Regions from separate parts of the Lysinibacillus sp. FSL K6-1151 genome, predicted to be linked through region 1. Evidence: a T-box and tRNA genes for the amino acid it is inferred to sense, from the RefSeq annotation. Region 1 holds a T-box; the other holds one or more tRNA genes.
The links. The T-box of region 1 lies ahead of leuS (leucine--tRNA ligase). A T-box ahead of a tRNA ligase gene usually reads a tRNA of that ligase, here a tRNA-Leu.

Region 1 (15,257 bases):
GAGCTGTTGAAAACGCTTTTGGTCTGGATACATGGATTACAGGACTGATTATTGTAGTGTTGTTAGGTGCTATTATTATTGGGGGAGTTAAATCTATCGCGAATGCTGCCCAAATCATTGTACCGTTCATGGCATTAGCATACATTATTATGGCTATTATCATTATTGCTATGAATATTTCTGAGGTACCTGCAGTCTTTGCTTTAATTTTCTCAAGTGCCTTTGGTGCACAAGAGATTTTTGGTGGTATCATTGGTTCTGCGATAGCTTGGGGAGTGAAGCGTGGCATCTATTCCAATGAAGCTGGTCAAGGAACAGGGGCGCACCCTGCTGCTGCTGCGGAAGTATCACATCCTGCTAAACAAGGGATAGTACAAGCGGCGTCTGTGTACATTGATACATTATTAATTTGTTCTGCTACTGCATTTATGATTTTATTTACAGGTATGTACAATGTACATGATGAAAAGGCCGCTGAAGGAGCAGATCCATTTATCCATATTGGGGAATTCAATAGTGGCGGATTAGCAGGCGATGAGCAAATGACATTTGCGAAAAGTATTGAAGCAGGTGCTGCTTATACACAATATGCAGTTGATTCATCATTACCTGGTTTTGGAGCTCCATTCGTAGCAATCGCGTTATTCTTCTTTGCCTTTACAACAATTATGGCCTATTACTATATTGCTGAAACGAATGTCGCCTATTTATTCAGAGGTAGCACGGAGAAGATTTTCATTTGGATTGCGAAAATTGCCATTTTAGTTGCTGCCTTTTATGGTACAGTCCGTACGTCTGACCTAGCTTGGGCAATGGGAGATGTGGGTCTTGGACTAATGGTTTGGATTAACGTTCTTGCTATTTTAATTATTATGAAACCAGCTATCGTAGCATTAAAAGATTACGAGAAACAGAAAAAAGAGGGGAAAGACCCTGTCTTTGATCCTCGTAAACTAGGCATTAAGGGTGCAGATTTCTGGGTTGATTATAATGAGCAACGTAAAAATAAATAGTAAATGACGAAGGCTATCTACTAGTTTCTATTAAACTAGTAGATAGCCTTTTGCATGTCATGTATTAAATAGGAAATTCTTTCATTTTCTCTAACGCAATAACGAAGGGTGGATCATTTTGTTGATTGAGAAACTCGTATTTTAAGACATGTACATGTTTTTGTGGAAGCCTACTAACATAGTCCATAACCGTATCTCGTTCTTCCTTACCACCAGGATGACCATGATAAATAACAAGAATGATTAGGCCGCCAACCTTCAAAAGCTTTAGTAATTCCTCAATAGCTTGTGTCGTTGTAGCGGGCTTTGTAATAATGTCATGATTGCTGCCAGGTAAATAGCCAAGGTTGAAAATGGCTGCAGCTACAGGCTTGTGTACATACTGTGCTACGTCTTCATGCCCTTTATTAAGGACCAGTGCACGATGTTCTAAACCGTGATCTAAAAGACGAAGGAGTGTTGCATCAACCGCTTCTTTTTGAACATCAAAGGCATAAACTTGTCCATTATCTCCCACAAGCTGTGCTAGAAACAATGTATCATGACCGTTTCCAGCAGTAGCATCAACGACCGTATCTCCCTCATCTATACTGTCCTTTAAAAGCTGCTGTGCATATTGTAAAACACGTTGTAGTTTCATTTTGTAACCTCAGCCTTATAAAACTTCCCTTGCCAGCTGCCACGACGTTCAAGCTCGGCATCAATACCATTCAATACTTCCCATTTATTGACGCTCCACATTGGTCCAATCATTAAATCAATCGGTCCATCGCCGGTAATACGATGAATGACCATTTCAGGTGGGAGAAGTTCTAATTGATCTGCTACTAGTTTTGTATAGACATCCTGATCTAAAAATTCTAACATGCCTTTTTCATATTGCTTCACCATTGGCGTCCCTTTTAGTAGATGTAGTAAGTGGATTTTTATGCCTTGGACATCTAGCTGTGCTACTGCTCGAGCAGTTTCCATCATCATGTCATAGTCTTCAAGAGGCAGGCCATTAATGATATGTGAGCAAACACGTATGCCGTGCTTGCGCAATTTTTCAACGCCTTCCACATAGGTTGCATAATCATGGGCACGATTAATCAGATTCGCTGTTTTTTCATGCACGGTTTGAAGACCAAGCTCAATCCATAAATACGTACGCTCGTTTAACTCTGCTAAGTATTCCACGACATCATCTGGCAAACAATCAGGGCGAGTAGCAATGGAAAGACCAACAACACCTTCTTGTGCTAAAGCAGCTTCAAATTTTTCCTTTAAAACTGGCAGTGGGGCATGTGTATTTGTATAGGCTTGGAAGTACGCCATATATTTGCCGTCCTTCCATTTCTGATGCATTTTGTCTCGGATTTCAGCAAATTGTACATCGATTGGATCTACCTTATTACCGGCAAAATCACCAGAGCCTGCAGCACTGCAAAATGTACAGCCACCAAAAGCGACTGTGCCATCACGGTTTGGACAATCAAAGCCTGCGTCTAATGCGACTTTAAATACTTTATGTCCGAATTGATCACGTAAATAGCGATTCCATGTATAATACCTTTTTCCTTCTGAAGGAAAAGGAAAATTCGTTTCTGTCATTTATTTCACTCCTCTAACGCTTTATTCTATCATGTGCTTTTCGTTCCGTCATGGGGGAAGGGCTTGATCGTTACATCAATGAAGAAAAATTGTAATGAAAACAAGAAAAAGACTTTTAAAACTTAGTTAAAGTATGATGGCATACTTGTAAAAAGGGTAAAATTATTTTTCTTGTGCTTTTAAGGTTTTCAGCATAAACTAGCTATTTAGAGAGGCGAAATAATGGAGGTCATCATATGCCAAAACGTGTTTGGTTTTTACTTATTGGAATGCTTGTGAACACAACAGGTAACTCTTTTTTATGGCCTTTAAATGCCATATATATGCATGATTATTTAGGGAAAACTTTAGCGATGGCTGGTTTTGTCTTAATGCTCAACTCTGCTGCTGGAGTATTGGGCAATCTATTAGGTGGTTACTTATTTGATAGAATCGGTGGCTATAAGGCGATTATGTTTGGCATCCTGCTAACGATTGCTTCATTAATAGGCTTAACAATTTGGCATGGTTGGCCACATTATGTGTGGTTTTTAACGATACTAGGCTTTAGTGGGGGCATCGTTTTTCCAAGTATGTTCGCATTAGCAGGGGCTGCATGGCCTGAGGGCGGACGAAAAGCCTTTAATGCGATCTATTTGGCACAGAATGTCGGTGTTGCAGTTGGCCCTGCTCTTGCGGGTATAGTGGCTGATTATCAATTTGATTATGTTTTTAAAGTGAATTTAGGCATGTATATTTTATTCTTTTTTATTGCTTTATTTACATTTAAACGTTTAGAGGCAGGCAGTATTGCCCCTAAAAATGTCGTCAGTGAAAGTAAACGAATTGTTAACAAAGCACCATTCTATGCTTTGTTAATTATTAGCGCATCCTCAGTGTTATGTTGGCTTGCATATTCTCAATGGAGTGCTACTATTTCATCCTATACTCAAGATTTAGGCTTAGGGTTAAAGCAATATAGTTTACTTTGGACAATAAATGGTTTGCTTATAGTTGTAGGTCAGCCACTCATTGCACCGCTTGTGAAAAGATGGGAAAACAATTTAAAGCGTCAGCTCGTATTTGGTGTAATTCTGATTGCCCTATCGTTTGGAATCATCGCCTTTGCAAGTGATTTTAAAATGTTTGGAGCCGCGATGCTTGTTTTAACGTTTGGTGAAATGTTCTATACCCCAGCATTACCAACCATCGCGAATCAACTCGCACCAAAAGGTCGACAAGGATTCTATCAGGGCATTATCAATAGTGCAGCGACAGGTGGTCGGATGATAGGGCCATTATTCGGTGGGATAATGGTGGATCAATTTGGCATGATACCTCTTGTATTAACTTTAGTGGTAGTTGTGCTGTTGGCTATTATTCCATGTTTAACTTATGATTATCCTTTAAAAAAGAATAATATCGTTGCAGATTAATAGTAGGCAAGGAAAAGAGCAAAAACGAGTGATCAGCACTTGGTTTTGCTCTTTTTTTATTGAAGCTATTGAAAAATAATCGATACAGGCTTACAATCATACATATTCAAATATTTGAATATGTAGTAATGTGGAGGGTGTTTTTTATGGAAGAGGGTTTACAACAATTTAAGGCGGATTTTTTTAAAGCATTAGCACATCCGTTACGCATTAGAATACTGGAACTCCTTGTAGAAGGTCAGAAAAGTGTCAATGAGATTCAAGATTGCTTAGAGAAAGAGGGTTCTGCTGTTTCTCAGCAATTAAGTGTATTACGCGCCAAAAATATCGTTTATGGTGTGAAGGAAGGTAAAAAAGTCTACTATTCTTTAAGTGATCCAATGATTGGTGAATTACTTGGGGTGGCAAAGGATATTTTCAATAACCATTTAGTTAACACCATTTCGAGATTAGAGGAAATGACGAGCAATGAAGGTGACGAAGGCAATAAGTAAATCAAAGAAGTTGAAAAATTATGCTTTGCTTATTATTTCGAAGGGAAGATTTATCTATGAAGTCACTGTTTACAGGACGCTTTGAAGGGTATTCTGTTCATCACGTCAAGAAGGATCTATTATCCGGAATTATAGTTGGGATCGTCGCTATTCCACTTGCCATGTCTTTTGCCATTGCATCGGGGGTGAAACCCGAATATGGGATTTATACCGCCTGTATTGCGGGTATTCTTATTTCTCTTTTTGGTGGATCGAAATATCAAATTGGTGGGCCAACTGGGGCGTTTGTACCGATTTTATTAGGAATTGTCATTACCTATGGCTATGAGGATTTATTACTTGCAGGATTAATGGCTGGGATTATGCTTTGCTTAATGGGCATTTTTAAGTTAGGATCTTTAATTAAATTTATTCCTCGCCCTGTAACAGTTGGCTTTACAGCAGGTATAGCAGTTATTATTTTTACAGGTCAAATTGCCAACTTTTTAGGGTTAACAAATGTTAAAAGACATGAGTATTTTATTGCCAATATACAAGAAATTATGAAGCAGCTTGGAACGACCAATATGTATAGTATTTTGACGGCTGTTATCTGTTTTGTGACAATACTGATGACGCCGAAGTTTTTTCCAAAGGTTCCTGGAGCATTAGCAGGTATTGTTGTTTCTACACTTGTGGCCACTTTCCTCTTTACAGGACATGTTGCTACGATCGCGACAGCTTATGGGCAAATTCCGAATTCATTGCCTCATTTTGCTATACCTGATATCACCTTTGAACGCCTACAACTGCTTATTGGACCAGCGTTTGTCATCGCCATGCTAGGGGGCATAGAGTCACTACTATCGGCAGTCGTTGCAGATGGGATGACGAATAGTAAGCATAACAGTAATCGAGAGCTGATTGGTCAAGGAATTGCTAATATCGTGACGCCTTTGTTCGGGGGGATTCCAGCTACAGGTGCTATTGCACGGACTGCAACTAATATTAAAACAGGTGCAGTATCGCCTATGTCAGGTATCATACACGGAGTATTTGTTTTAGTTACATTATTGCTATTAGCACCATATGCGTCTCATATTCCATTAGCAAGTATGGCTCCTGTATTGATGGTTGTAGCCTGGAATATGAGCGAACGACACCATTTCTCACATATTGTGAAATTAAAATCGGGTGACTCGCTAGTGTTATTGATTACCTTTTTATTAACGGTGTTTACAAGTCTCACATTAGCAGTGGAAGTAGGGCTTGTATTAGCTGTGCTATTATTTGCAAAACGCATGAGTGAAAAGCTTGTTGTGACAAAGGTACTCCCAGACCATTCAAACAAAAGTGGGAAGGTACAGCCCCATGTCGTTCACCAGCAGCATGATTGTCCGCAAATTAGCATGTATACAATTGAAGGACCATTGTTCTTTGGAGCTGCTCAAATGTTTGAACAAAAAATTGAAAGCACTTTGCATCAGCAACCAAGAGTTTTGATATTGCGAATGGGGAAAGTGCCCTTTATGGATTCCACTGGTGAAGCATATTTTAGCAATATTATTGAAAACTTTACAGCACAGGGTGGTAAAATCCTGGTAACAGGTGTGCAAGGTGATTTAAAAGTAGCTCTTCAGCACAATGGTATTTACGATAAGATTGGAGCGCATCATTTTTATCAGCATACTGGAGAAGCGATTACTAAGGCTCTCGGCTATTTGGACACAAAGAAATGCATCGGATGCCAGCATTTTGCTTTTCATGAATGTAAGGATTTATCAAAATCTAAGGAAGAAAAGGAATTAATTCTTCAGTAATGGGTTAGTCTGTAAACAAAGGCTTGTGCTTTTCAATACTTTCCATTAGAATAAATGCAATATCATGTAAAGACTGTGATGAGGAATAGTAAATTTGTCGTTCTTTTTAGAGAGCTAGCGGCTGGTGGGAGCTAGTAAGAAAGCAAGTTGAACTCGCCTTCTGAGTCTGCCCGCGTGAAACAGCGTGTGTCGTTTCTTCCGCGTTAAGGAAGCTTGAGCCGAGTGTAATCACTAATTTGGGTGGTACCGCGGGAGTACAAATTCTCTCGTCCCTTCTATAAGAAAGGGACGAGTTTTTTTATTTTTTAAATATTTTGTCAATTATGATGAAGAGCAACATGATTCAATCGAAGGAGGAAAAAGAATGAGTTTTAATCATCTACAAATTGAAAAAAAGTGGCAGCAATATTGGGCTAATAACAAAACATTCAAAACTGAAAATGAAACAGCGAAGCCTAAATTTTTTGCATTAGATATGTTTCCATACCCATCTGGCGCTGGACTACATGTAGGACATCCAGAAGGATATACAGCGACAGATATTTTATCACGCTTTAAACGTATGCAAGGCTACAATGTATTACATCCAATGGGCTGGGATGCTTTTGGTTTACCAGCTGAGCAATATGCACTCGATACAGGAAATGACCCAGCAGAATTTACAGCTAAAAATATTGCAACTTTTAAACGCCAAATTCAAGAGCTAGGATTCAGTTATGATTGGGATCGCGAAATTAACACGACGGATCCAGAGTATTATAAATGGACACAATGGATTTTTATCCAGCTTTATAAAAAAGGTTTAGCCTATGTGGATGAAGTAGCTGTTAACTGGTGTCCAGCGCTTGGTACGGTATTGGCTAACGAAGAAGTAATTGATGGGAAATCAGAGCGTGGTGGGCATCCAGTAGAACGTCGACCAATGAAACAATGGATGCTTAAAATTACTGCGTATGCTGATCGTTTAATCGACGACCTAGAAGAAGTTGATTGGCCAGAATCTATTAAAGATATGCAGCGCAACTGGATTGGTCGTTCAGAAGGGGCAGAAGTAACATTTGCTATTGATGGTTCAGATCAAAACTTCACGGTCTTCACAACACGTCCAGATACATTATTTGGTGCTACATATTGTGTACTTGCGCCTGAACATAAATTGGTAGAACAAATAACGACAGCTGAGCAACGTCAAGCTGTTGAGGCATATTTAGAGAAAGTGAAAATGAAATCGGATCTTGAGCGCACAGATTTAGCAAAAGAAAAAACAGGCGTATTCACAGGTGCTTATGCCGTGAATCCGATTAACGGGAAAAAAGCGCCGATTTGGATTGCTGACTATGTGTTAGTGTCTTACGGTACAGGTGCTATTATGGCGGTGCCAGCACATGATGAACGTGACTATGAATTTGCGACTGCATTTGGTTTAGACATCGTTCCTGTACTTGAGGGTGGGGACATTAGCAAAGAAGCATTTACAGGTGATGGTCAACATATTAATTCTGAATTCCTTAATGGTTTAAATAAAGAAGATGGCATTGCGAAAGCAATTGAATGGTTAGAGCAAAAAGGCGTTGGAGAGAAGAAAATTTCTTATCGACTACGTGATTGGCTATTCTCACGTCAGCGTTACTGGGGTGAACCAATTCCAATGATTCATTGGGAAGATGGCACGATCACACCTGTTCCAGAATCAGAATTACCATTAGTGCTTCCAAAAACAGATAATATCCGTCCATCGGGTACTGGTGAATCACCATTAGCTAATATCGCTGAATGGGTGAATGTTGTAGATCCAGAGACAGGCAAAAAGGGTCGCCGTGAAACAAATACAATGCCACAGTGGGCTGGGTCTAGCTGGTACTTCTTACGCTATATCGACCCTACAAATACAGAGGCGATTGCAGATCCAGAGTTACTAAAACGTTGGTTACCAGTAGATATTTATATTGGAGGAGCGGAGCATGCAGTACTGCACTTACTTTACGCTCGCTTCTGGCATAAAGTTCTTTATGATCTAGGTGTTGTTCACACGAAAGAGCCATTCCATAAATTATTTAACCAAGGTATGATTCTTGGTGAAGGTAATGAAAAAATGTCTAAATCGAAAGGTAATGTTGTAAACCCAGATGAAATCATTTCATCACATGGTGCCGATACATTACGTTTGTATGAAATGTTCATGGGACCACTAGAGGCATCTGTTGCATGGTCAACAAATGGTTTAGACGGGGCACGTCGTTTCTTAGATCGTATTTGGCGTCTATTTGTTAATGAAGAAGATGGTGCTATTTCATCAAAAATTCAAGTGTCTAACGATCAAACACTTGAAAAAGCATACCACCAAACAGTGAAAAAAGTGACAGAGGATTACGAAGGTATCCGCTTTAACACAGCTATTTCACAGATGATGGTATTTATTAATGATTGCTATAAAGCTGACGTTATTCCAGCAGAGTATGCGGAAGGCTTTGTTAAAATGCTAGCACCAATGGCGCCGCATATTGCAGAAGAGCTATGGCAGCTATTAGGCCACGATTCAACACTTTCTTACGAGCAATGGCCAACATACGATGAAACGAAGCTTGTGGATGATGAAGTGGAGATTGCTGTGCAAGTGGCTGGTAAAGTCCGTGCAAAAATCGTCGTAGCGAAAGATGCTTCAAAAGAGGATATCGAAAAAGTAGCGCTTGCTGATGAAAAAGTACAAGAATATATGGCAGGAAAAAACCTAGTGAAAATTATCGTTATTCCAAGCAAACTTGTCAATATTGTCGTTAAATAAAGAGACATAAATTAAAATGTACATTACTAAATGAAATTTTAGTGATGTACATTTTTTATTTTTCGTGAAGAGTTTATAGTGGATAATTTAAAAAACTACACTCCATAACTATCGGAGTGCAGTTCAAATGATGATGTTTAAATAATCAATCCAACAATAATAGCTGTTAGGATACTGACAAGTGTGGCTCCGTACAATAACTTTAAGCCAAAACGAGCAACGACATTACCTTGTCTTTCATTCAACCCTTTAACTGCTCCGGAAATAATACCGATGGATGAAAAGTTGGCAAAGGATACAAGGAATACCGAAATAATGCCCAGTGTACGTTCACTCATGGACTCTGAGACGTCGCCAAGGTTGATCATAGCAACAAATTCATTCGTTACTAATTTAGTGGCCATTATTCCACCAGCTGAAACAGCGTCTGCCCATGGGATACCCATTAGGAAAGCTATTGGTGCAAAAATATAGCCTAATATTTCTTGGAAAGAAACACCGATAATCATATCAAACAATGAATTGATTAAATCCATTAATGCTACGAAACCAATTAGCATGGCTCCAACAATGATGGCTACCTTAAAGCCATCCATAATATATTCACCAAGCATTTGGAAGAAAGCTTGCTTCTGCTCATCTTCAATGGTTAAGATATCTTCCTCTTCTTTTACGGTATACGGATTAATGATGGAAACAATTATAAAACCACCAAATAAGTTTAACACAATCGCCGTTACGACATACTTTGGTTCAATCATCGTCATGTACGCGCCAACAACTGACATCGAGACGGTCGACATCGCGGATGCGCATAATGTATACATACGCTGTGGCGCAATCTTATCTAATTGTTTTTTAACTGTAATGAATACTTCCGATTGTCCAACCATTGCGGAAGCAACAGCATTATAGGATTCCAATTTCCCCATTCCACTTACTTTACTCAACAGTAATCCTATCCATTTCATGAAGAAAGGGAGAATTTTAAAATGCTGCAAAATCCCAATTAAGACTGATATAAAGACAATCGGTAATAATACAGCTAGGAAGAACGGAGACTCTCCTTCATTTGCTAATCCACCAAAAACAAATGATATCCCTGCATTTGCGTAAGACAATAAATGATCAAATACTTTGGTGATTCCTTTGATTAAAACAAAACCAATTGTCGTATTGAGTAGTAGAGCTGCCAATAAAAATTGGATGATTAACATCACCACTATATATTTATATTTTATTTCTTTTTTGTTTTTACTCATTAATAAAGCTAGGGCAAAAACAAGTAACAATCCACAAAAGGATATTAAGTATCTCATAAGTTCCTCCATAAGTATGTGTAATAGTTTGTCCTGATGTTCTAAATTCAGAAGAACAGCTAAAGATCTTAATTAGTCAGACGTCAGACAAACAATCTCACTATAACAGTTTTTTTGCTAGTTATTCAATAGATAATAGAAAAAAAGTATGCAACAGGGCATACGAATACGATAAATACAGTTCTATAACAAGAAAAGCTCATGTCAAAACACTTTTTTATTGTGTGAAGTTTTTAAAATTTTATGACCAATGTGTAAATGAAAACGTAGGAAACCAACTAGGGAAGTGAAAGTGTAAGGCGTGTTTGGGAAGTTCTGACCATTGTGGCAAACGTACGAGTGGTGTTATTTAAAGATGCAGAAGAAGGTATTTAGGATGTATTTTTTTACCTAATCATTATTGACGAAAACATAAAAGACATATATTTAGTTAACTACAGACTAATGCCTGACCTCCATATATTTTAGGGTTCAGGCATTTTTTCTATAGTATCGGTCTGAAGCATTAATTGATAAATGCTAGAGATCATAAAGCTAGTTGCTAATCCGTAAAGTGCATTGAAGCTTAGGGCAACGCCAATTCCTATGAGGATAGATAGCAGTATGACAAACCAACTATGTTTATGAATACGGCGATTCGTAAATAAAAGAATTAACATAAACGGCAGTATGGTAATGTGCAGGAACGCGAAAGAATAAATAACCCCTAAAATCGTTAAATCGATAGATAAGAAAAAGGTAAGTAAAATGACCATAAGTCCAATTAAGTAAAAATAATAGGGTCTTTTCTTCATAAAAAAACGTTTTGTTGCACGCATATCTACAAGTAAGGACGTCACAACGGCCAACAGGACAATGACAAGGAAAGCGAATGTCAGAAACCCAGGCTGTACTTCATATAAGAACGTAAAAATTAGCACTTGAAACTGACCAAAGGAGCCACTGTATAAAGCAATCATTAAAATAGCTGTAAAGGATAATGTTAATAATGCTAAAATCACACCTGATGAAAATAGGCTGCGACGCATTTTTTTGGGCTTGATAAATGCAATTAAATACCATGTTGATTTATCAAAAAGTACTTGTCCTAAAACGGCTAATTGAATAATGACATAGAACAGGAGGATTTCGCTATTTTTAAAATAAAATAAATAAGGGTGGTATAAACGAATGCCTTCATAAACGGTGCTTGCTCCATTTTGTACAAAGTAGTAAATAGGGATAAAAATAAGTAATGAAAACAGGGCGATGATAAATAAAATTTCTAGCCACAGTATACTTTTCACAGACATGATGCGATCAAACAGTAACATACCGGTTAGAAATAAAAAAAGCGTAATGGGTATCGGGATATTTAACATGATTTCAGACAAGACACTAATGCTAATTAATTGAATTAACCAAAGTTCAATGCTTGTCAAAAGGTAAAACAGTCGTATCACTTTTAAATTCATACCACTCAATTTTTGTTGTATGGTAAAGAGTAAAAAGCTTTGTGTATGCTGGTTTTGCTTGTAATTCCTTTTATTTAACAAGGAGCTCAATACAATAAACGAAATAGCTGTTGCTAATGTATAACAAATGCCTGCCATAAAGCCAAAAGAAATAAGGGCTGAGGGAGAGGACAATAATAAATTACCGTTAATCCATCTTGCTAAAAGAATGATGACGCCTGCTGCTGTGCTTAAACTTGAAAATGGTACGAGCAATGAATAATTTTTTAACATACTATCAAATACCTTTACTCATTTTAGCGGATTTATATTGACGTGGCGATTGATTATACTTTTTCTTAAAGGCCACACTAAAATAGTGTTGGCTATTAAATCCACAGCTCTCCGCAATTGCAGACATGCTTGCGTCCAGGTTTTCATTTATTTTCTTCACGGCCATTTCGAGGCGGTAATTATTTATATACTCATTAATGCCAATAGACTGCTCCTCCAAAAATTTACGACTTAAGTAGCTTGGATTCAAATGGATCTTTTCTGCAATAATATTTAAACCGAGCTTTTCATAATAGTTTTCATGGATATAGGAAAGCGCACTTTGAATCGCATCATGGTTGGAGCTCCATACTTTATATTTCTCTACAATCGCATCTAATTCACTAGCAATAACAGGTTTTGTAAGATAATCTTTTACCCCGATACGCAATGCTTGCTGGGCATATTCGAAGGTCTGATAAGCAGTTACCATAATGATGTCTATTTCATACATTTCTTTTAATTCCTTGCTCAAAGTGATACCATCTTTCCCAGGCATTTGGATATCCAAAAAGGCGATAGTCATACGGTGTTTTTTAGCTAATTGCAGAGCTTGTGAGGCATCCTGAGCAGTATGGAATGTCCAATTAGGGAAATGCGGTTTTAATAAATAAATCATTTGCTCTAGCTCTAACGGCTCATCATCTGCGATTAAAATATGCATGGTGAGATTCTCCTTTCACATTCAAATTGATAGAAGGGCTAAGCGGGAACGTGAATTGTAACTGTGTAAAACTGTTCATTATTTTGAATCGAAAATAAAACATTTTCGAGACCATAAATAAGCTCAAGCCGTTGTCTAATATTTTCAAGACCATAACCTTGCTGTAATTCATCTTCTAGCTGTTCAATAGCAGTTTCTATCTTTTCTAAGGGCTGTGTATTTTTTATTTCTATTAATAAGATCTTGTCCATTTTTTTTATCGTAATGGATAACTCAGCAGGTCCTATATGCTTTTCAAAGCTATGTTTATATGCATTTTCAATAATGGTCTGCAAAATAAATGGAGGTATTTGTACAGATAGAGCTTCATCATCCATATCCTTATGAATCGTCAAACGATGTCCAAAGCGTAACTGTTGAATATTTAAATAGCTATCCATAAATTGTATCTCGTTCTTTAACGCGATTAAAACCTCATGATTATTGTATTTAAATTTAAAAAACGTTGCTAAGGCCTCAATACCCGCAACCAAATCTTCCTTACGATTGATGCGGGCTAGGCTTAGCAATGAATTTAATGCGTTAAAAAAGAAATGTGGTTGTATTTGCTGATTTAACTGAAGAATATTCGCTCGTTGTAAATCCTGCTTGAGCTCTAAACTTCTCTTTTCTTCCTCAAGGCTATCGATTTGTTTTTCGAAAATAAATATAAAAGTAAGCAGAAAAGCTCCAATAATTGGAGCAATTACACATAGGAGAATATATATGTTGAAGGTTTCTAGTTGTAACATAATGATCTCTCCATTTATTTTATAAGTGTAAGATACATTAAACTAAATTTTCTGCAAAATGGCAAGCTACCTTATGTGTTGCAGTGATTTCTCGTAATGCTGGAACTTCTGCTTTACATTTCTCTGTGGCGAATGGACAACGTGTGTGAAAGCTACAGCCAGTAGGAGGATTAAGAGGTGACGGTAGGTCTCCTTTTAAAATAATGCGCTCCTTGCGATGTTGTTTGTCGATTACTGGAATAGAAGAAAATAATGCTTTTGTATAAGGATGATATGGCTGTGTGAAAAGGGAATGCTTATCAGCAATTTCGACAACCTTTCCAAGATACATGACCATGATACGATCTGAAATATGTCGAACAACACTTAAATCGTGTGAGATAAATAAAAATGTTAAATCTAAATCTCGTTGTAGCTGCTTTAATAAATTTAAAATTTGTGCTTGAATAGAAACGTCTAGCGCAGAAACCGATTCATCACAAATAATAATTTTAGGATTGACTGCAAGAGCTCTTGCAATTCCGATACGTTGACGCTGACCACCAGAAAATTCATGTGGATAGCGCTCTAAGTATTCAGGACGTAATCCAACAAGCGACATTAATTCAATCATGCGTGCCTCTTGTTGTTCAGGTGGTACTATTTTTTGAATAGACATGGCCTCTGTTAACATTTTACGAATGGTTCTTCGTGGGTTAAGGGATGCATACGGATCTTGGAAAATAATTTGGATGTCCTTGCGTGCAGCACGTAGCTCTTTTTTGTTCATATTCACTAAGTTTTTACCAAATAACATTACTTCTCCAGAAGTAGGTTCATCTAATCTTAAAATAGAACGCCCCGTCGTTGATTTTCCGCAGCCAGATTCTCCAACAATGCTAAGTGTTTCACCAGGCATAATGTCAAAGGAAACACCATCCACAGCTTTTACAATTTGCTGAGGACCGAAGAGCTTTTCTTTTTTTAAGAAAAAATGCTGTTTTAAATCATTTACTTGTAAGAGTGGTTGTGTTTGTAGCGCTGTTGTCATACTGTCATCTCCTTCATCATTGTTTGCCCTTGCCATTCATTGCTGTACATCCAACATCTTACTTTTTTCTCGTGCTCCACAGTCATAAGCTCAGGTTGTTGTTCATGACATAAATCTGTAGCAAATGGGCAACGTTCTGCATAACGACAGCCAACCGGATAATTGTATGGACTTGGAACAGTTCCGTGAATAGTAGATAATTCTTCTTGCTCTTCATAGAGCTTTGGTAATGATTGTATTAATCCATTTGTATAGGGGTGTAACGGTTTTTCAAAAAGACTTTCTGTTGTGCCTTCTTCTACAATCTGCCCTGCATACATCACAGCAATTTTATCGCAAATTTCTGCTACAACACCTAGGTCGTGAGTAATGAAAATAATGCTCATGCCTAATTGCTTTTGCAGATTTTGTATAATTTCAATAATTTGAGCCTGAATGGTTACATCAAGTGCCGTTGTAGGTTCGTCTGCAATTAAAACATCTGGTGTACACGCTAATGCCATTGCGATCATAATGCGCTGACGCATCCCACCGCTTAACTGGTACGGCTCCTGCTTCGCTCTTTTTTCTGGTGCAGGAATTCCCACTAGA
Region 2 (15,257 bases), 610 kb from region 1:
ACAGCGAGAAGAAGTACCACTCGCAAGTTCATTTTTTTCAAGTATTGTGATATCAAGGCCCGCTTTTGCACAATAATAAGCAATTGCTCCACCAATAATGCCACCGCCAATAATGACGATATCATGATGGGATTTCTTCATGTCTCTCCCCTCCTTTTCTATTCATGACTGTATGATGCAAAAAACATGCCAATCTATCTTATTGGAATTTGTTTGATAAACTAGTCACTATGTGTCAAAATTATTTATATTATTCAAAATAATTTGACAAATAAATAATGAGGGGGGACTTACATTGCATCCATATCATTTAATAATGAATAAAATATTAAAACGTAACTTTGCTATTATTTCTACTGACGATATAGTGTCCAAAATAAACGATGACAGCAAACAATATTTTGTGCTTGAAAATAATAAACCCTATGCAACAATGCGCGGTAAAAGAAAAAATGATGTTCACTATGTTGCTTGTCATACCATCCAGTTGGATTGCCCACTCAACATAGCTATTGAATATATGAAGGAATATGAATTTTTACTAGTTTGTAGTGAGGAAAAACAATATTTAGGATATTTATGGAGAGAGTCCTTAGTATACGATCTTGCCTATGAATTAGAATGTGGCAATGCTTATTTACAAACCATTTTAGACACAATAAATGAATCATGTACTGTCATTGATGCTGAACAAAATGTTGTTTATTGGACGAAGGGAGCAGAAAGCATTTTTTCTGTGTCTGGAGAAAATATTATTGGAAAGCCCATCACTCAATTTTTCAAAGAAGATCAACTAGAAATTTTACATACTTTACAGCATAGAAAATCTGTTTATCAACAGCAGCATTTTCCTCGGGAAGATCTCGTCGTCATGATCAATTCAAACCCTGTTATGCTGCATGATAAGACAATTGGGGCAGTCGTTGCTGAAACTGATATTACCCATGTCAAAAAATTAAACGAAGAGCTTCATCTTACATCTGAAAAATTATTGAATTTAGAGAAACAGATGAATACTAATGGCTTAGCCTATGATCCATTTACACTTATTCGTGGCAATAGTCCAAAGCTTAAAGAAGTATTAGAAAAAGTAAAAAAGGTAGCAGAAACCGAGGCAAATATTTTAATTTACGGAGAGAGTGGAGTTGGTAAAGAACTGTTTGCACGTGCAGTTCATGCCATTCGAGAAAAGCCTGAAGCACCATTTGTCGCTATCAATTGTGGAGCCATTCCTAGTGGCTTATTTGAAAGTGAGATATTTGGTTATGAAAAAGGAGCTTTTTCTGGAGCCCATCAAAAAGGAAAAAAAGGTAAAGTAGAGCTTGCACGTGGAGGTACTTTATTTTTAGATGAAATTGGTGAAATGCCGCTAGAAATGCAAGTAAAGATTTTGCGATTGCTACAGGAAAAAACGTTTTATACAGTTGGCGGTACAAAGGAAATGGACGTTGAATTTAATTTAGTAGCTGCTACTAATAGAGATTTAAAGCAATTAGTGGCAGAAGGAAAATTCAGAGAGGATTTATATTATCGACTGAATGTGGTGAATTTCACAGTTCCCCCGCTTCGAGAGCGAGCATCAGATATTTTAGAAATTAGCAATTATTTCTTATATGAAAAATCGATTAAATATAATCGACCTATTCAAGGAATCCCAACTGAAATAGCCAATGTTCTTTTAAAATACCAATGGCCAGGCAATGTACGGGAATTATCTAACGTTATTGAGCGACTTGTTGTATTTTCTGATGAGGGAGCCATTCATATGGAAGACTTACCTACGGATATTTTAGCAGCTATGCCAAAAGATGAAAAGTTGGAAGTTAAGAGGGATTTTCCTCTAGGGACAGAGCTTAACAATCAACTTGAACATTATGAACGGGAAATTATTTTAGAACAGCTTGCCAAAGTAAATGGTAATAAAAAAACATGCGCTAAAAACTTAGGCATTACTCGTGCCACTTTATACAATCGATTAAAAAAATTAAACATAGATGTCTAACTTTTTAAAATAAATGTCAATGTTTCTATACACTACTTTCACATATGTCTATAAAATCATTTTCTTAGCGACTTTCTTTTTTCTGGCATAGTTTTTGCATTATCTAGTATGGAAAGTATTTCATATAGTAGAGGTGGAACTATGCAAAATAAATCGATAGTTGTATGTCGTTGTGAAGAAATTAGTTACGATGAATTAATAGAAAGCGCATCAAAATATAAGTGCTCTGCACGAGAACTGAAGTTACGAACACGTGCAGGAATGGGCTATTGCGGTGGCCGTACATGCCGTACTATGGTAGATAATATTGCTCATCTTCATCATCCACGTACAAATGATGAAATTTCATTAAAACATCAGGCACCCATTCGACCAGTGCGATTCTCCGATTTAGGGGAGGTTAAATCATGACAGAACGTATAATTACCCACCCCGTTTTAGGGAATTTAATCCAAAAAGAAAAAATAACTTTTACTTTTGACGATCAGGTAATTGAAGGTTACAAAGGTGAATCCCTAGCTGCTGCATTGCTAGTACAAGGAATCCGCACTTTACGTTTGCACGAAGAAACAGGGCAGCCTCGAGGCATTTATTGTAATATTGGTCACTGCTTTGAATGCCGTGTCAATATAAACGGCTTGGACGGCGAGCGAGCATGCTTAACCCCTATTTCAGATGGGATGGTTGTAAAAAGTGGGCAGCCGCTTCCTACGACAGTAAGGGACTGGAGGAAGAACCATGAATAATAAAGTAATTATAATTGGAGCTGGTCCTGCCGGGCTTGCGGCGGCCATTACATTGGCGGAAAAAAATATTGCTGTCCTTGTTATCGATGAATATTTATATGCTGGCGGGCGATTACTTGGACAATTATATGAAGAGAAGCCAGGAACATGGTGGAATGGTATTGTGGAATCTGAACGTTTATTAAAACGAGCTAAAGCAGTCAATGTTGAATTTTTACTACAAACAAGTGTATCCGATTTAGAAAAAGTGGATCAAACGTGGATCATCCACACAACCAAAGGTATATTTCGTACCCAACATCTGCTATTAGCTACTGGAGCTGCCGAATCACCTTTCCCAATTCCAGGCTGGACTCTACCAGGTGTAATGTCTGTTGGAGCAGCACAAGTAATGACAAATGTGCATCGTGTGAAGCCTGGTAAACGGGGAGTCATTGTCGGGGTCAATGTACTATCTTCTGCTATTGCGATGGAATTACAATTAGCAGGGGTTCAAGTAGCAGCTATCACATTACCTCCCTCTAACTTGTTAGCGAAGAAGAATAGTAATCCTTTAGAAGTTATGAACTCCTTATTACATGTAGCTCATATGGCTCCCTCCCCTCTTGTTAAAATGGGCAGCAAATTGATGAAAAATGACTTTATGAAAAAGCTCGGTATTTCCTTTTATCCCAAAAATGGTGTGAAAATGTGGGATATACCTATTATGTTGCGTAAAGCTGTTATTGAAATCGTCGGTAAAGATCAAGTTGAAGGGGTCGTTTTAGCAACAGTGAATACAGATGGCTCTCTTGTTAAAGGTAGCGAACAACGAATCAAAGCAGATTTTATTTGTATCGCTGGCGGCCTATACCCTTTAGCAGAACTTGCCTCTTTAGCTGGTTGTCCATTCCATTATATCGAAGAATTAGGTGGGTTCATTCCTTTACATAATGAACAAATGGAAACTAATTTAGAGGGGTTGTATGTCGCTGGAAATATTACGGGCATTGAAGGAGCCAAGGTAGCATTAGCACAAGGAAAAGTTGCTGGCCTTACAATTGCTCAACGTCTCAATGCAGGAGCCTCAAAGTATGATATTAAGCTTGCTATCCAAGATGTTGAAAAAACAAGAGCTACTGCACATATTCAATTTCATCCTGAAATTTCAGCCGGTCGTCAACAGATGAAACAAATTTGGGATGAATCTGTTGGACCGCTTACGATTCATTAAAAATGCCTATTAAAGAATAAAAGTCTTTTTCTCATCTTCATGAGTAAAAGGCTTTTTTGCTTTATGGCATAAAACATGCAATACATATGATGTGATTAAAAATCGTGAAAGGAGGTTTTGATTCTTAAACAATATGCCATATATGTACCTTTCATAATATTGAATTACTGATTTGTGTGACAAAATGGATGCTGCTGTATAGTACACAATTTCTTGGGTGGGAATTTCGGGTTTTGATTGAAGAAAACAAGGGGGAAAATCTATGGAGACAATCGTTAATACATTGGTCGATTATATTTGGGGGAATGCACTCGTATACTTAGCATTAGGTGTGGGTCTTTACTTTACCATCCTGACAAAAGCTGTTCAATTTCGTTATATTCCTGAGATGATTCGTTTATTACGTGAACGTAAAGAATCAAAAGAAGGAATCTCGTCGTTCCAAGCTTTTTGTATGGCATTGTCTGGACGAGTTGGTGTTGGTAATATCGCAGGTGTGGCTACGGCCATTGCTGCTGGTGGACCAGGCGCAGTATTTTGGATGGGTGTTATGGCATTTCTAGGGGGTGCAAGTGCATTTATAGAATCTACCCTTGCCCAATTATATAAAGAAAAGGCTGATGGTCAGTATCGTGGTGGTTCACCATACTATATCGAAAAGGGTTTAAAACTAAAAGGCTTTGCTATATTTGTTGCGTTTGTTATCTGTCTTTCATATGGTGTTCTAGTGCCTGGGATCCAGGCAAACACAATTGCCACTTCATTTAATACTGCTTTTCATATTCCACCATTTATAACAGGCGCGGTGATTGTTGTTCTTTTGGGATTAATCATATTTGGTGGTGTTAAACGTATAGCTCGTGTTGCTGACAAAATTGTTCCTATCATGGCACTTGCCTACGTCATTTTAACACTTATCATATTAGGGGCTAATGTGAGTGAAATTCCAGGTATGTTTAAACTTATTATTACAAGTGCTTTTGGTACTAATGAAATCTTTGGGGGTATAGTTGGTACTGCAATCGCCTGGGGTGTAAGACGCTCCGTATTTTCAAATGTAGCTGGAGCTGGAGAAGCAACATTTAGTTCTGCTGCTGCTGAAGTATCTCATCCTGCTAAACAAGGCTTAGTTCAGGGTTTCTCAATCTATATTGATACAATCATTGTATGTACTGCTACAGCATTAATGATTCTCATTACAGGTATGTATAATGTTACTCCTCCTGGAACAACGGCACCGTTAGTTGAAAATATCCCAGGCGTCGTGGCAGGTACTGCTTATACACAAGCAGCAGTATCTACAGTATTCCATGATTTTGGAAGTGGATTCGTGGCTATTGCCATCTTCCTCTTCGCATTCACCACTCTAATGGCATACTACTATATTGCAGAGACAACAATTGTTTATTTAGATAATAAGCTACGCTTCCCCATTTTGAAATTAGTATTAAAAATAATCTTCTTACTCGTTGTTTATGTCGGAAGTGTACAATCGGTCAGTCTTATGTGGGGGCTTGGAGATATTGGATTCGGAAGTATGAGTTATTTAAACTTTATTGCGATTGTATTATTAACCAAACCAGCCATTCAAGTTTTGCGAGATTATGATCGACAAAAAAAGGCTGGTCTCGATCCTATTTTTGATCCAAGAGAAGTTGGAATTAAAAATGCTGATTTCTGGATAGAATATAGCAACAGTCATAAACGGAAATAAAAAAACAGTCAGCATACAGCTGACTGTTTCTATTGCCTAGCGACGTCCTACTCTCACAGGGGGAAGCCCCCAACTACCATCGGCGCTAAAGAGCTTAACTTCCGTGTTCGGTATGGGAACGGGTGTGACCTCTTTGCCATCATCACTAGACTATGGTCGGCTTTCAATATACATCGCATTTCTTCGTCAGCTTCTGTCGTTCAGTCAGTCACGTACTTGAAGTACGCTCCTTCTCTCTCTCCATTGCTTCCTCGAACTACTCGTATCTTGAAACCCTTCATAAAAGAAATTATTCTTTCAAAACTGGATAAACGGTTCATTGAATGGTTCAAACATTTTTGGTTAAGTCCTCGATCGATTAGTATTCGTCAGCTCCATGTGTCACCACACTTCCACCTCGAACCTATCTACCTCATCGTCTTTGAGGGATCTTACTTACTTGCGTAATGGGAAATCTCATCTTGAGGGGGGCTTCATGCTTAGATGCTTTCAGCACTTATCCCGTCCACACATAGCTACCCAGCGATGCCTTTGGCAAGACAACTGGTACACCAGCGGTGTGTCCATCCCGGTCCTCTCGTACTAAGGACAGCTCCTCTCAAATTTCCTACGCCCACGACGGATAGGGACCGAACTGTCTCACGACGTTCTGAACCCAGCTCGCGTACCGCTTTAATGGGCGAACAGCCCAACCCTTGGGACCGACTACAGCCCCAGGATGCGATGAGCCGACATCGAGGTGCCAAACCTCCCCGTCGATGTGGACTCTTGGGGGAGATAAGCCTGTTATCCCCGGGGTAGCTTTTATCCGTTGAGCGATGGCCCTTCCATGCGGAACCACCGGATCACTAAGCCCGTCTTTCGACCCTGCTCGACTTGTAGGTCTCGCAGTCAAGCTCCCTTGTGCCTTTACACTCTACGAATGATTTCCAACCATTCTGAGGGAACCTTTGGGCGCCTCCGTTACCTTTTAGGAGGCGACCGCCCCAGTCAAACTGTCCGCCTGACACTGTCTCCTGCCCCGCTAAGGGGCATGGGTTAGAATTTCAATACAACCAGGGTAGTATCCCACCGACGCCTCCTTCGAAGCTGGCGCTCCGAGATCTCTGGCTCCTACCTATCCTGTACAAGTTGTACCAAAATTCAATATCAGGCTACAGTAAAGCTCCACGGGGTCTTTCCGTCCTGTCGCGGGTAACCTGCATCTTCACAGGTACTATAATTTCACCGAGTCTCTCGTTGAGACAGTGCCCAGATCGTTACGCCTTTCGTGCGGGTCGGAACTTACCCGACAAGGAATTTCGCTACCTTAGGACCGTTATAGTTACGGCCGCCGTTTACTGGGGCTTCAATTCGCAGCTTCGCTTGCGCTAACCACTCCTCTTAACCTTCCAGCACCGGGCAGGCGTCAGCCCCTATACGTCACCTTACGGTTTTGCAGAGACCTGTGTTTTTGCTAAACAGTCGCCTGGGCCTATTCACTGCGGCTCTCATGCGCTTGCACGCTCAAGAGCACCCCTTCTCCCGAAGTTACGGGGTCATTTTGCCGAGTTCCTTAACGAGAGTTCTCTCGCACACCTTAGGATTCTCTCCTCGACTACCTGTGTCGGTTTGCGGTACGGGCACCTCTCACCTCGATAGAGGCTTTTCTTGGCAGTGTGAAATCAGGAACTTCGTCCATACGGACTCGCCATCACAGCTCAACGTTACAGTGTGCGGATTTGCCTACACACACGCCTTACTGCTTGGACGCGCATAACCAACAGCGCGCTTACCCTATCCTACTGCGTCCCCCCATTTCTCAAACGGTGAGGAGGTGGTACAGGAATATCAACCTGTTGTCCATCGCCTACGCCTATCGGCCTCGGCTTAGGTCCCGACTAACCCTGAGCGGACGAGCCTTCCTCAGGAAACCTTAGTCATACGGTGGACGGGATTCTCACCCGTCTTTCGCTACTCATACCGGCATTCTCACTTCTAAGCGCTCCACCAGTCCTTCCGGTCTGACTTCAACGCACTTAGAACGCTCTCCTACCACTGACATCGTAGATGTCAATCCACAGCTTCGGTGAATCGTTTAGCCCCGATACATTTTCGGCGCAGCGTCACTCGACCAGTGAGCTATTACGCACTCTTTAAATGATGGCTGCTTCTAAGCCAACATCCTGGTTGTCTGTGCAACGCCACATCCTTTTCCACTTAACGATTACTTTGGGACCTTAGCTGGTGGTCTGGGCTGTTTCCCTTTTGACTACGGATCTTATCACTCGCAGTCTGACTCCCGTGTATAAATATCTGGCATTCGGAGTTTGTCTGAATTCGGTAAACCGGGATGGCCCCCTAGTCCAAACAGTGCTCTACCTCCAGTATTCTCATCACGAGGCTAGCCCTAAAGCTATTTCGGAGAGAACCAGCTATCTCCAAGTTCGATTGGAATTTCTCCGCTACCCACACCTCATCCCCGCACTTTTCAACGTGCGTGGGTTCGGGCCTCCAGTAAGTGTTACCTTACCTTCACCCTGGACATGGGTAGATCACCTGGTTTCGGGTCTACGACCACGTACTATTTCGCCCTATTCAGACTCGCTTTCGCTGCGGCTCCGCCTTCTAAAGCTTAACCTCGCACGTAATCGTAACTCGCCGGTTCATTCTACAAAAGGCACGCTATCACCCATTAACGGGCTCTAACTACTTGTAGGCACACGGTTTCAGGATCTCTTTCACTCCCCTTCCGGGGTGCTTTTCACCTTTCCCTCACGGTACTGGTTCACTATCGGTCACTAGGTAGTATTTAGCCTTGGGAGATGGTCCTCCCGGATTCCGACGGAATTTCACGTGTTCCGCCGTACTCAGGATCCACTCAGGAGAGAACGAACTTTCGACTACAGGGCTTTTACCTGCTCTGGCGGACCTTTCCAAGTCGCTTCATCTAACTCGCTCTTTTGTAACTCCGTATTGAGTGTCCTACAACCCCAAGAGGCAAGCCTCTTGGTTTGGGCTCTTCCCGTTTCGCTCGCCGCTACTCAGGGAATCGATTTTTCTTTCTCTTCCTCCAGGTACTTAGATGTTTCAGTTCCCTGGGTCTGCCTTCAAGACGCTATGTATTCACGTCAAGATACTACGCGATTAAACGTAGTGGGTTCCCCCATTCGGAAATCTCCGGATCAAAGCTCACTTACAGCTCCCCGAAGCATATCGGTGTTAGTGCCGTCCTTCTTCGGCTCCTAGTGCCAAGGCATTCGCCGTGCGCCCTTAATAACTTAACCTAACGGCTTTCAATACACATCACATTTCGTTGTCAGCTTCACTCGTTCAATCAGTCACGTACTCAAGTACGTTCCTTCATTCACTCGATTGCTTCCTAGAACTGCTCGTGTCTTGAAACCCTTTTAATGTTATTAAGCCTATAAAAAACTTAAAAAAAATAAATGTGTTTGTTACAATTTCAATGTCGTTTTATCCAGTTTTCAAAGAACAAGTTTTGAAGATTTTCATTCAGAAGAATGAACCTTCAAAACTGAACGCAAAACGTAATCTTACAAACCCTAGGTTTGTATTCCGAAATAATCCTTAGAAAGGAGGTGATCCAGCCGCACCTTCCGATACGGCTACCTTGTTACGACTTCACCCCAATCATCTATCCCACCTTCGGCGGCTGGCTCCAAAAGGTTACCTCACCGACTTCGGGTGTTACAAACTCTCGTGGTGTGACGGGCGGTGTGTACAAGGCCCGGGAACGTATTCACCGCGGCATGCTGATCCGCGATTACTAGCGATTCCGGCTTCATGTAGGCGAGTTGCAGCCTACAATCCGAACTGAGAACGACTTTATCGGATTAGCTCCCTCTCGCGAGTTGGCAACCGTTTGTATCGTCCATTGTAGCACGTGTGTAGCCCAGGTCATAAGGGGCATGATGATTTGACGTCATCCCCACCTTCCTCCGGTTTGTCACCGGCAGTCACCTTAGAGTGCCCAACTAAATGATGGCAACTAAGATCAAGGGTTGCGCTCGTTGCGGGACTTAACCCAACATCTCACGACACGAGCTGACGACAACCATGCACCACCTGTCACCGTTGCCCCCGAAGGGGAAACTATATCTCTACAGTGGTCAACGGGATGTCAAGACCTGGTAAGGTTCTTCGCGTTGCTTCGAATTAAACCACATGCTCCACCGCTTGTGCGGGCCCCCGTCAATTCCTTTGAGTTTCAGTCTTGCGACCGTACTCCCCAGGCGGAGTGCTTAATGCGTTAGCTGCAGCACTAAGGGGCGGAAACCCCCTAACACTTAGCACTCATCGTTTACGGCGTGGACTACCAGGGTATCTAATCCTGTTTGCTCCCCACGCTTTCGCGCCTCAGTGTCAGTTACAGACCAGATAGTCGCCTTCGCCACTGGTGTTCCTCCAAATCTCTACGCATTTCACCGCTACACTTGGAATTCCACTATCCTCTTCTGCACTCAAGTCTCCCAGTTTCCAATGACCCTCCACGGTTGAGCCGTGGGCTTTCACATCAGACTTAAGAAACCACCTGCGCGCGCTTTACGCCCAATAATTCCGGACAACGCTTGCCACCTACGTATTACCGCGGCTGCTGGCACGTAGTTAGCCGTGGCTTTCTAATAAGGTACCGTCAAGGTACAGCCAGTTACTACTGTACTTGTTCTTCCCTTACAACAGAGTTTTACGAACCGAAATCCTTCTTCACTCACGCGGCGTTGCTCCATCAGGCTTTCGCCCATTGTGGAAGATTCCCTACTGCTGCCTCCCGTAGGAGTCTGGGCCGTGTCTCAGTCCCAGTGTGGCCGATCACCCTCTCAGGTCGGCTACGCATCGTCGCCTTGGTGAGCCGTTACCTCACCAACTAGCTAATGCGCCGCGGGCCCATCCTATAGCGACAGCCGAAACCGTCTTTCAGTGTTTCACCATGAGGTGAAACAGATTATTCGGTATTAGCCCCGGTTTCCCGGAGTTATCCCAAACTATAAGGTAGGTTGCCCACGTGTTACTCACCCGTCCGCCGCTAACGTCAAAGGAGCAAGCTCCTTCTCTGTTCGCTCGACTTGCATGTATTAGGCACGCCGCCAGCGTTCGTCCTGAGCCAGGATCAAACTCTCCATAAAAGAAATTTGAATAGCTCAAATTGTTTTGCTGGCATCAATTTTGATGTCCAAAATTTTGTTTTGTTCACTAACCAAAGCTAGTTACTGAAAACTTTATTGATTACGTTTTGCTTGTTCAGTTTTCAAGGTTCATATCATTGTCTCTTCGGACAACTTCTTTAGTCTATCAGACAACCGGAAAGTTGTCAACACCTTTTTGGAGCGGGTGATGAGAATCGAACTCACGACATCAGCTTGGAAGGCTGAGGTTTTACCATTAAACTACACCCGCATAATATGATTTATAAATTGGCGCGCCCGGCAGGAGTCGAACCCACAACCTTCTGATCCGTAGTCAGACGCTCTATCCAATTGAGCTACGGGCGCATATAAGAATATAAAATTAATTGACTTGGTGCGGCCGAGAGGACTTGAACCTCCACGGGGTTGCCCCCACTAGGCCCTCAACCTAGCGCGTCTGCCGTTCCGCCACGACCGCATTCAATCAGTAACTTTCTCATTATACTACAAGGATCTGAGAAGTCAATGTTTTTTCCTAAAAAGATGAGCCATGAAGGACTCGAACCTTCGACCCTCTGATTAAAAGTCAGATGCTCTACCAACTGAGCTAATGGCTCAAATTAAGAAATGAATGGCTGGGGTACTAGGATTCGAACCTAGGCATGACGGAATCAAAATCCGTTGCCTTACCGCTTGGCTATACCCCAAAAAGTGGCGGTCCCGACCGGGATCGAACCGGCGATCTCCTGCGTGACAGGCAGGCATGTTAACCGCTACACCACGGGACCAATAAATAGTATTAATTAAATTATGAAGAAATGACCCCTACGGGATTCGAACCCGTGTTACCGCCGTGAAAGGGCGGTGTCTTAACCACTTGACCAAGGGGCCATGGCTCCGAAGGCAGGACTCGAACCTGCGACAACCTGATTAACAGTCAGGTGCTACTACCAACTGAGCTACTTCGGAATACTATGTTTTGCTGTCGTCGTTATCTTGTCGACTTTTACTATTATAGGGACAACTCAACAAAACGTCAACTATTTTTTTATAATTTTTTATTCCACTAGTATTAGCCTACCCAAACACTTACTACAGCAATACTTCTCAACATTCATTTTTATTTTCCGTACATATAGTTGTTGGCAATTGACACAAGTATAAGTATGACGATGATGTCTTTTAGTTGTAGCTTTAGGGGGTTGTAAAACTGAGCAAAATCGAGGTGCATTTACTTTTCTTAATAGCTCTCGAAAATCTTTATCTCGATGTTGATACCCTTTACCTTCAATATGTAAATGATAATGACATAATTCATGGAGTACAATACCTTCAATCTCTCTATAGCCATATAACTCATAGGCTTTCGGGTTTATCTCAATATTATGAGATTGTAAAAGATATCGTCCACCAGTTGAACGTAATCTAGCATTAAAGTAAGCCTGATGCTGAAAAGGTTTTTGAAAGCTTTCCAAGGATAAGCTGTGAACAAGTTGTTGTAACTCCTCATTGTTCATATATTAATCACCTCTAACAACAAGAATACCACACTGTGTAGTATAGACAGTGTGGTAAATATTTATTACTTAAATTATAATGTTTGATTTTTAGGCGGAAGCATTGTTAAAGAAATACGCCCTTTATTGACATCTATTTGTTCTACCCATACTGTGACAATATCACCTAGTGCAACAACTTCTAACGGATGTTTAATGCGTTTGTTTTGTAATTTAGATATATGCACCAACCCGTCTTGCTTTACGCCAATATCAACAAACGCTCCAAAGTCCACCACATTTCTCACTGTGCCTTGCAGTTCCATACCTACTTTTAAATCTTCCATTTTTAATACATCTGTTTTAAGCAAAGGCTGTGGGAAAGCATCACGTGGGTCACGACTTGGTTTCATTAAAGTATCCACAATATCTTGAATAGTCACAACACCTATGCCAAGCACGCTACTTAAATTTTGAATATCTAAAGCTGCAATAGCTTCTTCGGCTTTCGGCGTCCCTAGCTCTTTTTTATCAATTTGAGCTTCTGCTAATATTTGTTCAGCTAAATCATAGCTCTCTGGGTGAATACCTGTAGCATCGAACGGATTTTTTGCTTCAGGGACACGTAAGAAGCCGATAGCTTGTTCATACGTTTTAGCACCTAGCCTTGGAATCTTCTTTAATTGTGCACGTGTAGAAAATTGACCATTTTCTTCTCGCATCTTCACGATATTCTCTGCAACTGTTTTGGATAAACCAGAAACGTATTGTAAGAGTGAAGAAGAAGCCGTGTTTACATCAACCCCTACTTTGTTAACAGCAGTTTCTACTATAAAAGTTAGTGATTCATTTAATTTTTTTTGAGAAACATCATGCTGATACTGACCTACACCAACCGCTTTAGGTTCAATTTTCACTAACTCCGATAAAGGATCTTGTAAACGGCGTGCAATGGACACAGCACTACGCTGCTCAACCTGTAAATCGGGAAATTCAGCCCGTGCAATATCTGACGCTGAATAAACAGATGCTCCCGCTTCGTTGACAATAACATACGCAACATCAGTAGTAAGTTCATTTAGTACATCTGCAATAAATTGTTCTGTTTCACGCGATGCTGTACCATTACCAATTGCAATTATGCTTATTGGATATTTTTCTAAAATTCCTTTCACAGTAGCTTTCGCTTTTGCTACATCTGGTTTAGGAGGATGTGGATAAATAGCTGTAACCTCTAACATTTTCCCCGTTTCATCTACAACTGCTAACTTACAACCTGTGCGGTAAGCAGGGTCAACCCCCAATACATATTTCCCTTTCATAGGTGGCTGCAGTAATAAATTACGTAAATTCTCAGAGAAAATATGAATTGCTTGTGTTTCAGCTTTCTCTGTCAATTCGTTTCGTAATTCTCTTTCAATCGAAGGCTGAATTAAACGTTTGTACGAATCTTCAATTGCCAGTTTTACTTCTGCAATTGCAGGAGATGAGCCAATTGCAGGTATCCATTCCTTCCACATAATCATCAAAACTCTGTCTATTGGCACTTGGATTGAAACTTTTAAAACTTCCTCTTTTTCTCCACGGTTGATCGCTAAGATGCGATGCGGAACGATGCGATTAACAGGTTCTTCATACTCGTAATACATTTCAAAAACATTTTTTTCATCGATCTCAGCATTTTTTACAGTCGTTACAAGGACTCCATCTTTCCATGAATAGGCGCGGATTTTTTCACGAATCGCAGCATCATCTGCAAAACGTTCTGCTAAAATATCTCGTGCGCCCATTAGTGCTTCTTCTGTATTGGCAACCTGTTCATTATCCACAAAACCAACTGCTAGCTGCTCTAATGCGTCATTACTAAACGCCAAGAGAAGTTCTGCAAGAGGTTCTAATCCTTTTTCTTTGGCAATCGTCGCCTTTGTACGTCTTTTTTGCTTGTAAGGTCTATATAAATCCTCTACCCGCTGTAAGACGGTTGCAGCAAGTATGGCTTTTTCTAATTCTGGTGTAAGTTTTTCTTGCTCTCGGATTAATCGAATAACCTCTTCTTTCCGTTGTTCAAGTTGCTGTATGTAGTGATAACGATCCTCCACAGCTTTAATTTGCACCTCGTCGAGAGAGCCCGTTGCTTCCTTTCGATAACGTGCAATAAATGGTACCGTATTTCCCTCTTCTAATAACTTAATAACAGCATCTACTTGCCCTGGTTTGACTACAACATCCTTTGCAATGAGCTGTAACATTTGCTTTTGTTCCACATCATCACTACCTTTTTCTTTTCATTTTACCATTACACTTTACTAAAAATGCAAAAAGATAGTCTACTCAGACGAATATGAGTAGACTATCTTCATCCATTTATAAGTGTTTAACACATAAAACACCCAAAGAAAGATTAGAGCGAAACACCGCCACTTGCTAGAATAGCCTCTTGTAATTTCTTTATTGCTTTCCTTTGTATTCGAGATACATGCATTTGAGAAATTCCTAATCGTTCTCCAGCTTCTTTTTGACTAAGTTGCTCTAAATATGTAAGCTGAATAATTTGTTTTTCCCTTTCATTTAACACAACAAGCGCCTCTGAAACAATCATGCGTTTATTAGTCATTTCATAACCATCGTCTTCCCTACCCAAAATATCGAATAAGGTGACTGTACTGCCATCTGAATCTGACTCTATCGAATGATCCATAGAAAGAGCCTGATAGCTACGGCTCATTTCCATCGCTTCCAATACCTCTTCCTCGGCTACTTCTAATCGCTCAGCAATATCTTGAATAGAAGGAGAACGCTGCAATTCAATCGTCAGCGCCTCCACTGTTGATTTGATTCTCGGTCCTAATTCTTTTATTCGCCTAGGCACATGAACATCCCATGTTTTATCACGTAAAAAACGCTTGATTTCTCCAACAATCGTTGGCACAGCAAATGCTTCAAAACTACGACCAACATTC

Region 2: it encodes a tRNA-Leu, which carries the amino acid that the T-box ahead of leuS (leucine--tRNA ligase) is inferred to sense. The anticodon was not compared.

Annotation. Positions count from the first base shown of each region.
Region 1 covers NZ_CP152040.1:3,532,819-3,548,075, reverse strand. Annotated here, with positions in the region: gene MHI04_RS16940 (alanine/glycine:cation symporter family protein) at 1-1,013, shown strand, start outside; gene MHI04_RS16935 (class I SAM-dependent methyltransferase) at 1,078-1,653, opposite strand; gene MHI04_RS16930 (TIGR01212 family radical SAM protein) at 1,650-2,606, opposite strand; gene MHI04_RS16925 (MFS transporter) at 2,843-4,021, shown strand; gene MHI04_RS16920 (metalloregulator ArsR/SmtB family transcription factor) at 4,168-4,515, shown strand; gene MHI04_RS16915 (SulP family inorganic anion transporter) at 4,572-6,314, shown strand; T-box leader at 6,381-6,591, shown strand; gene leuS (leucine--tRNA ligase) at 6,679-9,096, shown strand; gene MHI04_RS16905 (nucleoside transporter C-terminal domain-containing protein) at 9,234-10,415, opposite strand; gene MHI04_RS16900 (permease) at 10,880-12,142, opposite strand; gene MHI04_RS16895 (response regulator) at 12,147-12,845, opposite strand; gene MHI04_RS16890 (histidine kinase) at 12,884-13,636, opposite strand; gene MHI04_RS16885 (dipeptide ABC transporter ATP-binding protein) at 13,674-14,666, opposite strand; gene MHI04_RS16880 (ABC transporter ATP-binding protein) at 14,663-15,257, opposite strand, start outside.
Region 2 covers NZ_CP152040.1:4,140,608-4,155,864, forward strand. Annotated here, with positions in the region: gene MHI04_RS19980 (FAD-dependent oxidoreductase) at 1-141, opposite strand, end outside; gene MHI04_RS19985 (sigma 54-interacting transcriptional regulator) at 296-2,002, shown strand; gene MHI04_RS19990 ((2Fe-2S)-binding protein) at 2,144-2,413, shown strand; gene MHI04_RS19995 ((2Fe-2S)-binding protein) at 2,410-2,748, shown strand; gene MHI04_RS20000 (FAD-dependent oxidoreductase) at 2,741-3,961, shown strand; gene MHI04_RS20005 (alanine/glycine:cation symporter family protein) at 4,224-5,675, shown strand; rRNA gene rrf (5S ribosomal RNA) at 5,710-5,825, opposite strand; rRNA gene MHI04_RS20015 (23S ribosomal RNA) at 6,014-8,941, opposite strand; rRNA gene MHI04_RS20020 (16S ribosomal RNA) at 9,250-10,801, opposite strand; tRNA gene MHI04_RS20025 (tRNA-Gly) at 10,999-11,072, opposite strand; tRNA gene MHI04_RS20030 (tRNA-Arg) at 11,091-11,167, opposite strand; tRNA gene MHI04_RS20035 (tRNA-Leu) at 11,194-11,279, opposite strand; tRNA gene MHI04_RS20040 (tRNA-Lys) at 11,346-11,418, opposite strand; tRNA gene MHI04_RS20045 (tRNA-Gln) at 11,434-11,508, opposite strand; tRNA gene MHI04_RS20050 (tRNA-Asp) at 11,514-11,589, opposite strand; tRNA gene MHI04_RS20055 (tRNA-Glu) at 11,621-11,692, opposite strand; tRNA gene MHI04_RS20060 (tRNA-Asn) at 11,694-11,770, opposite strand; gene MHI04_RS20065 (SprT family protein) at 11,860-12,318, opposite strand; gene MHI04_RS20070 (Tex family protein) at 12,393-14,561, opposite strand; gene sigB (RNA polymerase sigma factor SigB) at 14,699-15,257, opposite strand, start outside.